DNA from 3 places in the Nocardia sp. NBC_01503 genome. Region 1 is predicted to be linked to each of the others. Evidence: riboswitches for the same ligand, from Rfam matches in the RefSeq annotation. Region 1 holds a riboswitch; each other region holds the start of a gene.
What was found. A riboswitch is a leader RNA that binds a small molecule or an ion and turns the genes downstream of it on or off. The one in region 1 is predicted to bind S-adenosylmethionine.

Region 1 (3,267 bases):
GGGCCACACCCACGATGAGCAACGACAGCGTGGAGGCCGCGCCCCAGCCGTCGTCGGCCGCGCGGCTGAAACCGTAGACCACCGAGACCAAGCCGAGCGTCGCGGTGATCGCACCGGGCAGGTCGTAACCGCCCGTACGCGGGGCCGGGGTGTCCTTGATGACGAACGCCATCGCACCCGCGAACGCCAGCAGCGCGATCGGCGTGTTCACCAGCAGGCACCAGCGCCAGCTGGCGTACTCGGTGAGCGCGCCGCCGACGATCAGGCCGATGGCCGCGCCACCCGCCGAGACGCCCGCGAAGACACCGAACGCGCGCGCCCGCTCCTTGGCCTCGGTGAAGGTGACCGACACCAGCGACAGCGCCGCGGGGGCCAGCAGCGCGCCGAACGCGCCCTGGAGACCGCGGCCCGCGAAGAGTTCGGCGGTGTTCTGCGCCAGACCGGCCAGCGCGGAGGCCGCGGCGAAACCGATCAGGCCGATCAGGAAGATGCGGCGGCGGCCCAGATAGTCGGCGAGACGTCCGCCGAGCAGGAGGAGTCCGCCGAAGATGAGGGTGTACGCGGTCAGCACCCACTGCCGGTTGCCGTCGCTGATGCCCAGGTCCTGCTGGGCGAAGGGTAGGGAAATCGTCACGATGGTGGCGTCGAGTACCACCATCAGCTGGGCCATGGCGATCACGCCCAGCGCCAGCCAGCGCTTGGAAGCGCTTGCCGGACTTGATGTTTCGTTGGGCGCGAGAGTCGCCGTCCCAGTGGTCATGCCGTCTCCTCAGGAGTGGTTCGAACAGCCTGGTCCATCGTGGCACTCCCAGACATTTGGCGTCAAGAGAAAACTGTCGTAATCAGACAGTTGGCTGTTTACGTCACAATCACTCCGCGCGGCGATACAATGACGGCATGTCCGAGTCGTCGATGCATGCCGATCTGCTGGAGCGCCACCGTCCCGGCCTGCGTGAGCGCAAGAAGCAGCAGACCCGCACCCGCATCATCGACGTGGCGCTGCGACTCTGCGATGCCCAGGGCTTCGACGCCACCACCGTGGAGCAGATCGCCGATGCGGCCGATGTCTCACCGCGCACCATCAACCGGTACTTCGACAGCAAAGAGGCGATCGTCATCGCCCCCATCGAAGAGGTGGGCATCGCGCTGGCGGAACAGCTACGCGCACAACCGATTACAGGCAACGAACTGCAGTCGCTGCTGAACGCCTTCAAAGCCTTCGTCGAGCAGGTCATCGACAGCGACAATCCGGTGCCGTTCCGCTGGTTCCAGCAGATGCAGCGCGTCACCCAGACCAGTCCGACGGTCCGCGCGCAGAGTCTGCAATCCGCGGACAGCAAGACCCGCGCCATGACCGCCGTGCTCGCCGAACGCCTGCGGACCGACCCGAACTCCATGCAGGTTCAGGTCATCGCCTCCACCTGGCACGCCATCGCGCGCATCGGCATGGAATGCGAATCCGACGCCACCCTGCCGGGCTGCTCCGCCCCGGCCTCGGCCCAAGACCTGATCACGAATGTCGTGGCCGCATTCGACGAGTTCACACGCAGTTGTGCCCTCCCCGTCGCGACGGCTGTTGCGCCGCCCCGTTAGAATCTCCGCCAAGGTCAAGAGCATCAGCGCAAAGCCCCGGCTCGCTGATCGGCAACCCTCCAGCAGCGGCGGGGTGCTCCGGGTGAGGACCAGGCGCTCGAAGGCCGGGCGCAAGCGCACTGTAGGAGGACCCGAGATGTGTTGTTGTCGAAGCCAATTCGCCTTCCGATAACGTCCACCTCCGCCGTATAGGCGACCTTTGTCTCTGGAGCACGACATGAGTGACTCGACCGCGTCCATCGACCCCGCCAACTGGTCCTTCGAGACCAGGCAGGTTCATGCGGGCCAAGCCCCCGACGCCGCCACCGGCGCGCGCGCACTGCCGATCTACCAGACCACCTCGTACGCCTTCCGCGATACCGATCACGCCGCCGCGCTCTTCGGACTCGCCGAACCGGGCAATATCTACACCCGCATCATGAACCCCACCCAGGATGTGGTGGAGCAGCGCATCGCCGCCCTGGAGGGTGGTGTGGCCGCACTGCTGCTGGCCTCCGGACAGGCCGCGGAGACCTACGCGATCCTGAACCTCGCCGAGGCGGGCGATCACATCGTCTCCAGCCCGCACCTGTACGGCGGCACCTACAACCTCTTCCACTACTCGCTGCCCAAGCTGGGTATCGAGGTCAGTTTCGTGGAGGATCCGGATGATCTGGCGCAGTGGGAAGCGGCCGTGCGGCCCAATACCAAGGCGTTCTACGGCGAGACCGTCGCCAATCCGAGCAGCTCCATTCTGGATATCCCGGGTATCGCGGGTGTCGCGCATGCCGCGGGTGTGCCGTTGATCGTGGACAACACCGTCGCCACGCCGTACCTGATCCAGCCTTTGCGGCACGGTGCGGACATCGTGGTGCACTCGGCCACCAAGTACCTGGGCGGGCACGGTTCGGCCGTCGCCGGGGTGATCGTGGACGGCGGCACCTTCGACTGGACCGTCACCGACACCGACGGCAAGCCGCGCTTCCCGGGCTTCACCACCGCCGATCCCAGCTATCACGGTGTGGTCTTCGCCTCCCTCGGCGCACCGGCGTACGCGCTCAAGGCACGGGTACAGCTGCTGCGCGATCTGGGTGCGGCGGTCGCGCCGTTCAACGCCTTCCTGATCGCCCAGGGCATCGAGACGCTGAGCCTGCGGGTGGAGCGGCACGTGTCCAACGCCCAGGCCGTGGCGGAGTTCCTGACCCAGCAGCCGGGCATCGACAAGGTCTACTACGCCGGACTCTCCGATTCACCGTGGTTCGAGCGCGGCAAACAACTGGCACCCAAGGGCGTCGGCGCGATCGTCTCCTTCGAACTGGCCGGCGGCGTCGATGCGGGCAAGAAGTTCGTGGACGCTCTGGTGCTGCACAGCCATGTCGCTAACATCGGGGATGTGCGTTCGCTCGTGATCCACCCGGCCTCCACCACCCACTCCCAGCTGACCCCGCAGGAGCAGCTCGCCTCCGGCGTCACCCCTGGTCTGGTGCGGTTGGCCGTGGGCATCGAGGGTATCGACGACATCCTGGCCGACCTGCGCGCCGGACTGACGGCGGTCGCGAGTTGACCACGAACACCGACTCGGGCACGACCGTTCCGACGGCGGCGGCACTACTACCGCCGCCGGACGGGACGCTCGGCAGCATTGCCATCGGGGATGTGGTGCTGGAGAGCGGCGCCGTCATCCCCGATGTGACG
Region 2 (3,267 bases), 1.6 Mb from region 1:
CGGGGCCATCGATGAATTCCCGCGAGCCCAGAATCGCACCGCCGAGCACCCTGCCCTGACCGTCGATGTGCTTGGTACCGGAGTAGACCAGCACATCCGCGCCGAGCTCGAAGCCTTTTTGCAGCAGCGGGGTGGCGAAGACATTGTCCAGCACCACCTTCGCGCCCGCGGCATGCGCGAGATCACAGACCGCGCGCACATCGACCAGCGACTGCATCGGATTGGACGGGGTCTCGAAGAACACCGCCTGGGTGGGCACCGACAGCGCCTCTTCCCACTGCGCCAGATCCTCACCGTCGACGAAGACGGTCTCCACACCCCAGCGCGGCAGAATCTCATTGGCCACCACGAAGCAGGAGCCGAACAGGCTGCGCGCGGCCACCAGCCGGTCACCGGCTTTGAGCAGTGCGCCCAGCGCCGTGAACACCGCGGACATACCGCTCGCGGTGGCGAAACACGCTTCCGCACCGTCGATCAGGCGCAGTCGCTCCTCGAACATGGCAACCGTCGGATTGCCGTAGCGCGAGTACACGAAATGCTCGATCTCGCCGGTGAACGCGGCCTCGGCGGCCTCGGCGCTCTCGTAGACGAAACCCGAATTGAGGAACAGCGCCTCGGAGGTCTCGTCATAGCCGGAGCGGCGCAGTCCACCGCGCACACCCAGCGTGGCCGGGCCGACGCCCTCGGGCAATGGCCGCTCGAACGAACCACCGGTGATCATGACTGCCTCCACGGCAAACCATCGGCGCGCCAGCCTTCGCTGCCGCGGTGTCCCTGCGCGTCGAGCGCGCCTTCGAAACCCTCGAGAACATTGAAGGACGGCGACAGGCCGATGGCGGTGGCCGCGGTGGCCGCGCCGATGGAGCGCTGGCCGGAGCGGCAGATGAAGATGACCGGCGCCTGCGAATCCGATTCGCGCTCGCCCAGGGCCTGCTTCAACTGATCCACGAAGCGCGCGTTCGGGGTGCCGCTGGTGTCCACCCACTCGATCAGCGCGGTCGGCCGGCCGATACCACTGGTGTCGGGGACTCCGACGAATCGCCACTCGGCTTCGGTGCGGACATCCACCAGCACCGCATCCGGATTGTCACGCAACAACTCCCACGCCTGCTTCGGCGTGATATCGCCCGCGTAGCTCACTTCGACCTCCTGTGAATCCGCACTTGCCGCACCGTTGCCCGATGCGCGGCCAGGTCGTCACCCGGAGCACCCCACCGCGGAGGAGGGTTGCCGACCAGCCAGCCGGGGCTTGGCGCTGATACTCATGACCTGCGTTGAGATTGACCGAAAAAAGGGTCCGCTGTCAAACCATCTGTGCTGTGTTTAATTGCCTCCGCTGCGCTGCGGCGGTTCGTGGCCCTGTAACCCCGGTTCTTCCCTCCCTCCGCTCCTCCGCTGCGCTCCCCCGCTCCACTCAGTCCAGAACCGGGGGCGGGCCACGAACACCAGGGCGTACCCGATGGTGTCGCCAATCGCCTTCGCCGCGCTGCGGGGCGCTGTGTCTAATTTGCCTTCGCTGCGCTGCGGCGGTTCGTGGCCCTGTGACCCCGGTTCTTCCCTCCCTCCGCTCCTCCGCTGCGCTCCCCCGCTCCGCTCAGTCCAGAACCGGGGGCGGGCCACGAACATGCAGGTGGATGCGGTTATGGGTTGCAGACCAGCCAGCGGGAATCGTCGCGGGTGAAGTGCCAGGTGGAGGTCGATTCCCTGTCGGCGACCTTGGAGGTGACCTGGGCGGTCGCCTTATCGCCGGTCACCGCGGGATCGGTGAGGTTCACGAAGTCGAAGGTGGTGCCGTCACCGGCCTTGGCGGGTGCGAGCGGGGAGCGCGCCTCGTCGAATCCCGAGCACACCACGCGGTCGTCGAGTGTGCCGGTGGCGCTGCGGGATTGGAGGAACTTGCGGGCGGCCAGGTTGAGGCGGTCGGAATCTGTGACATTCTTCTCAACCGGCGAGACCAGGGCGGCGACCACGATTCCGACGATCACCAGCACCAGCACGCCCGCCGCCACCAGGAAGGGCAGCAGACTGCGGGTACTGCTCTGATCGATCCGTATGTGCTGGTCGTCGGCGTCGCTCATGGCTCGATCATGCCCGGTCGGGGTGGGGAGAACGATGGCGACACCGGTGCGCCGCGATACCGGGCGTTCGCATAGTTCACCGGCACCGGCGCGGGCGGGGGTTCCTCCCACCGATAGAATCGGCACAATTCCCCGCGCGAAAACGGGAATAGCGATACCACGCAGCAACGCTGCAGCTTCGGGGATTCCAACGAGGGGCTACCCGAAGCAAGTGCGTCAACTTAGCCTAAGCTAAGAAAGACGGCTGAGACTTGACGGCAACATAGTTCAACCAAAGGGTGCGCCAAGAATGACCGAACAGAGTGCAGCGACCCGCCCGCTACGCATTGCGATCGTGGGCGCAGGCCCGGCCGGCATCTACGCGGCGGACGCGTTGATGAAATCCGATGCCGACGTGAGCATCGACCTGTACGAGCGGATGCCCGCACCGTTCGGTCTGATTCGCTACGGCGTCGCCCCGGACCATCCGCGCATCAAGGGCATCATCACCGCCCTGCACAAGGTGCTCGACAAGGACCAGGTCCGCCTGCTCGGCAATATCGACTACGGCGTCGACATCAACCTGGAAGACCTGCAGCGCTTCTACGACGCGGTCATCTTCTCCACCGGCGCCAACGCCGACCGCGCACTCGAGGTCCCCGGTATCGACCTGGACGGCTCCTACGGCGCGGCCGACTTCGTCTCCTGGTACGACGGCCACCCGGACGTCCCGCGCGAATGGCCCCTCGAGGCCGAGAAGGTCGCCGTCCTCGGCGTCGGCAATGTGGCCCTGGATGTGGCGCGCGTACTCGCCAAAACCGGCGATGAGCTGCTGCCCACCGAGATCCCGCCGAACGTGTACGAGGGCCTCAAGCAGAACAAGGCGCTCGAGGTGCACGTGTTCGGCCGCCGCGGTCCCGCCCAGGCCAAGTTCACCCCCCTGGAACTGCGCGAACTCGACCACTCGCCGACCATCGAGGTCATCGTGGACCCCGAGGACATCGACTACGACGAGGGTTCGGAGGCCGCACGTCGGCACTCCAAGCAGGTCGACATGATCTGCAACACCCTCGAGCAGTGGGCCATCCGCGATGTGGGCAACCGCCCGCACAAGCTGTTCCTGCACTTCTTCGAGAACCCGGCCGAGATTCTCGGCGAGAACGGCAAGGTCGTCGGCCTGCGCACCGAGCGCACCGCCCTCGACGGCACC
Region 3 (3,267 bases), 790 kb from region 1:
CCACCACAGGCCGATCCCGCTGCGGCGGCAATCCCCGGACGCGGCCCGGCCATCGAAAAGCGCAGTACCAGAAAGGTATCCGGGCCGGGGGTGAGCGCCAGCAGCACGCACAATCCGATGAAGCTCAGCAGCAGGGGAAGACTCACCGGTCAATCGCAGCGCACCGGCCGCTCGGACGCAAGCGGATAAACCAAAAGCCGCCGGAGCTGCTGAAATTCAACAGGTCCGACGGCTCCCCCGAGCTAGGACATTCAGTTCCGCGCGCTGAATTCCACACCCAGATCGCGGAACACATTCGTGTTCATGGTGAAGGCCAGACGGGCCTCGTCCAGCACCCGCTCCACATCCGCGCCCTCGATGGGCAGCGCGTCCAGCGCGTCGCGGTAATCGCGCTTGAACGCGGCCGGATTGGTGATCTGGTCGAAGACGTAGAACCGCACGCCGTCACCCTTCTTGGGCAGATCCCACAGCTTCTCGGCGGTACCGCGAATGACCTGGCCGCCGGAGAGATCGCCCAGGTAGCGGGTGTAGTGGTGCACCACGTATCCGGCGGGCCACTGGGTCGCGCACTCCTCGATGCGGGCGGCGTAGGCGGCCGTGGTGTTCAGCGCGGTCAGCTCATCGCGCCAGCGCGGGCCACCGAGGTAGGCGAGGTCGGCCTCGAGCGCGGCCAGGCGGTTCAGCTCGGGCTTGATGAACGGTCCCGCGACGGGATCGGAAGCCAGTGCGGCGGAATGCTTTTCGAGCGCGGAGTAGACGAACCAGAGCTGCGAGGTATAGCGGTAGAACGCCTCGACACCGAGCTGCCCGGTGAGCAGATCCTTCATGAACGTGGAATGCTCGGCCTCGGCGTGCTGCTGCTCGGTAGCGCTGCGAATGAGCGTCGAGAACGGCGTGCTGGTGTCCAACATGGTCGAGCTCCTCGGTCGGGTCGAATTACTACGGCTCCGGGGTGCCCACCTTTGGATACCCTAACTTCTTCTTCGACCATACGCTTCAGCAACGATCTCGCGATTCGACCTTTTCGGTGCTACCGATCCAACTTTCGGATGATTTTCCGGAAGGGGTTGACAAGTCCCTCGATCTTCTGCAAGCCTCTTCAACCAGGTCATGAGTACCAGCGCAAAGCCCTGGCTAGCTGGTCGGCAACCCTCCTCCGCGGTGGGGTGCTCCAGGTGACGACCGGGCCGCCGCCCGACCGGGCGCGGCAAGCGCGGACTCTCGATCACTCTTTTTCCGATCGCGTGTCCCTTGCCCGATGGGATTTTCGTGATGACCGCATTCGCCGATCAGACCTGCACCGCCCTGGCCACCGTCTCCGGTTGTGATCTCCAGGTACCCCTGGTGCAGGGTGGCACCGTCCGCTACGCCAACTTCGACTATGCCGCCAGCGCACCGGCTTTGGCACAGGTCACCGCCCGCGTGCAGGAGCTGCTGCCGTTCTACGCCAGCGTGCACCGCGGCGCGGGCTACGCCTCGCGGGTTTCCACCGACTGCTACGAATCGGCCCGCGGTTCGGTCGCCGGTTTCCTCAATGCCGCCGATGACCAGGTCGTGGTCTTCACCCGCAACACCACCGATTCGCTCAACCTGCTCGCCGCCTGCGTATCCGGCGACACCGTCGTGCTGGATGTGGAGCATCACGCCAACTTCCTGCCGTGGGCGCGCAACGGCCGCCGAGTGGTGCCGATCGCCGACACCATCGAGGAGACCATTCAGCGCGTGGTCGCCGAGCTGTGCAGCAAACCCGCTGCGCTGCTCGCCATTACGGGCGCCTCCAATGTGACCGGTGAACTGCTGCCGCTGGAGCGGCTGGCCTGGATCGCGCACCAGTGCGGCACCCGGGTGCTGGTGGACGCCGCCCAGCTGGCCCCGCACCGCCGTATCGACCTGCGCACCAGCGGCATCGACTACCTGGCCTTCTCCGGCCACAAGGCGTACGCGCCGTTCGGTGCGGGTGTACTGGTGGGCCGCCGCGACTGGCTCGATGCCGCCGAGCCGTACCTGGCCGGTGGCGGCGCGGTCCGCTCGGTGACCGCCGACAGCGTCGAGTGGGCGCCCGCCCCGCAGCGCCACGAGGCCGGTTCCCCCAATGTGCTCGGGGTCGCCGCGCTCGCGGCCGCCTGCGATGCCCTCGCCGAACTCGACGAGACCACCGTGCTCGAGCATGAGCAGTACCTGACCCACCGGCTGCGCTACGGCCTGAAAACCGTTCCGGGCGTGAACTTCCTGCGCATCTGGCGGGACAGCACCGATGCCGTCGGCATTGTCGCCTTCACCGTGGCCGGTTTCGAACCCGGTCAGGTGGCCGCCTACCTCTCGGCCGAGCACGGTATCGGCGTGCGCGACGGTCGCTTCTGCGCGCACCCGCTGCTTTCCCGCCTCGGCGTCGATGCCGCACTGCGTGCCAGTATCGGCCTCGGCACCACCGCGGCCGATGTGGACCGCCTCATCGACGCCATCTCCGCCCTGGTCGAGAACGGCCCGGCCTGGGATTATGCCAAGACCGAAGGGCATTGGAACCCCACGCCGGAGACCCGCCCTTTCGGCGGATCCGACGGGGGCGCGGCACCCTGTGGATTCTGAGCGGTCGTCAGCTCAGAACACCAGATAGCGCCGGGCGAGCTCCTCGATGAAGGGATCGTCGTCGGCGACGGCCTCGAGTATGTCGAGATCGTCCCGCACCGAAACCTGGCGCGTATCTTCCTGATCCGGATCCGGCGGCCCGTCCTCTTCGAGCTGCCTGATCAGTTTCGCGCGCACGCGTTCCTTCAACGATTCACTCATATCCCGAGCATGCCCTGATCGACGGCGGTGTACCGGCCAGGCACGCCGCCGTCCCGATCACACCGGTGCGAGCCAGGTTCCCCACGGCGTATTACGCAACACGGTATATAGGAAAAGGAATGCCACGGTCACCCACATGGCGGACTTGGGCAGCACCTGCGGTAGTCGGGGCGGCGGCGTCCTGCCCTGGAACCCCCGCACCACCCAGGTTCCCCACCACGCCAGAAAACCCAGCAACAGTGGGAACAGCAGAATATTGCTGTGGATGGCGTCGAGCACATGCCCTTCGGTGAGATTGTGCAACCCGCGCAGCCCACCGCAGCCCGGACACCACCACCCCGTCAACTCCTTGAACGGGCAGATGCCGTACGAGCCCTGCACATGCGGATCCCGAAAGTGCAGCAGTGCCAGGCCACCCGCCACCGCACCACCCGCGAGCAGCGGCAATCCAGCACTCAGCCACCTGGGGTGAGCAGCTGA

Region 2: another riboswitch for S-adenosylmethionine. It lies ahead of OHB26_RS13125 (rhodanese-like domain-containing protein); the one in region 1 lies ahead of OHB26_RS06190 (bifunctional o-acetylhomoserine/o-acetylserine sulfhydrylase).
Region 3: another riboswitch for S-adenosylmethionine. It lies ahead of OHB26_RS09430 (aminotransferase class V-fold PLP-dependent enzyme); the one in region 1 lies ahead of OHB26_RS06190 (bifunctional o-acetylhomoserine/o-acetylserine sulfhydrylase).

What each region holds. Positions count from the first base shown of each region.
Region 1 is NZ_CP109596.1:1,305,677-1,308,943, forward strand. Features, by position in the region: gene OHB26_RS06180 (MFS transporter) at 1-760, opposite strand, end outside; gene OHB26_RS06185 (TetR/AcrR family transcriptional regulator) at 898-1,593, shown strand; SAM riboswitch class IV at 1,606-1,716, shown strand; gene OHB26_RS06190 (bifunctional o-acetylhomoserine/o-acetylserine sulfhydrylase) at 1,811-3,136, shown strand; gene metX (homoserine O-acetyltransferase MetX) at 3,133-3,267, shown strand, end outside.
Region 2 is NZ_CP109596.1:2,929,101-2,932,367, reverse strand. Features, by position in the region: gene OHB26_RS13130 (O-succinylhomoserine sulfhydrylase) at 1-721, opposite strand, end outside; gene OHB26_RS13125 (rhodanese-like domain-containing protein) at 718-1,140, opposite strand; SAM riboswitch class IV at 1,155-1,270, opposite strand; gene OHB26_RS13120 (Rv0361 family membrane protein) at 1,641-2,078, opposite strand; gene OHB26_RS13115 (FAD-dependent oxidoreductase) at 2,368-3,267, shown strand, end outside.
Region 3 is NZ_CP109596.1:2,097,926-2,101,192, forward strand. Features, by position in the region: gene OHB26_RS09420 (LysE family translocator) at 1-146, opposite strand, end outside; gene OHB26_RS09425 (biliverdin-producing heme oxygenase) at 252-911, opposite strand; SAM riboswitch class IV at 1,107-1,220, shown strand; gene OHB26_RS09430 (aminotransferase class V-fold PLP-dependent enzyme) at 1,273-2,586, shown strand; gene OHB26_RS09435 (hypothetical protein) at 2,599-2,787, opposite strand; gene OHB26_RS09440 (DUF2752 domain-containing protein) at 2,845-3,267, opposite strand, start outside.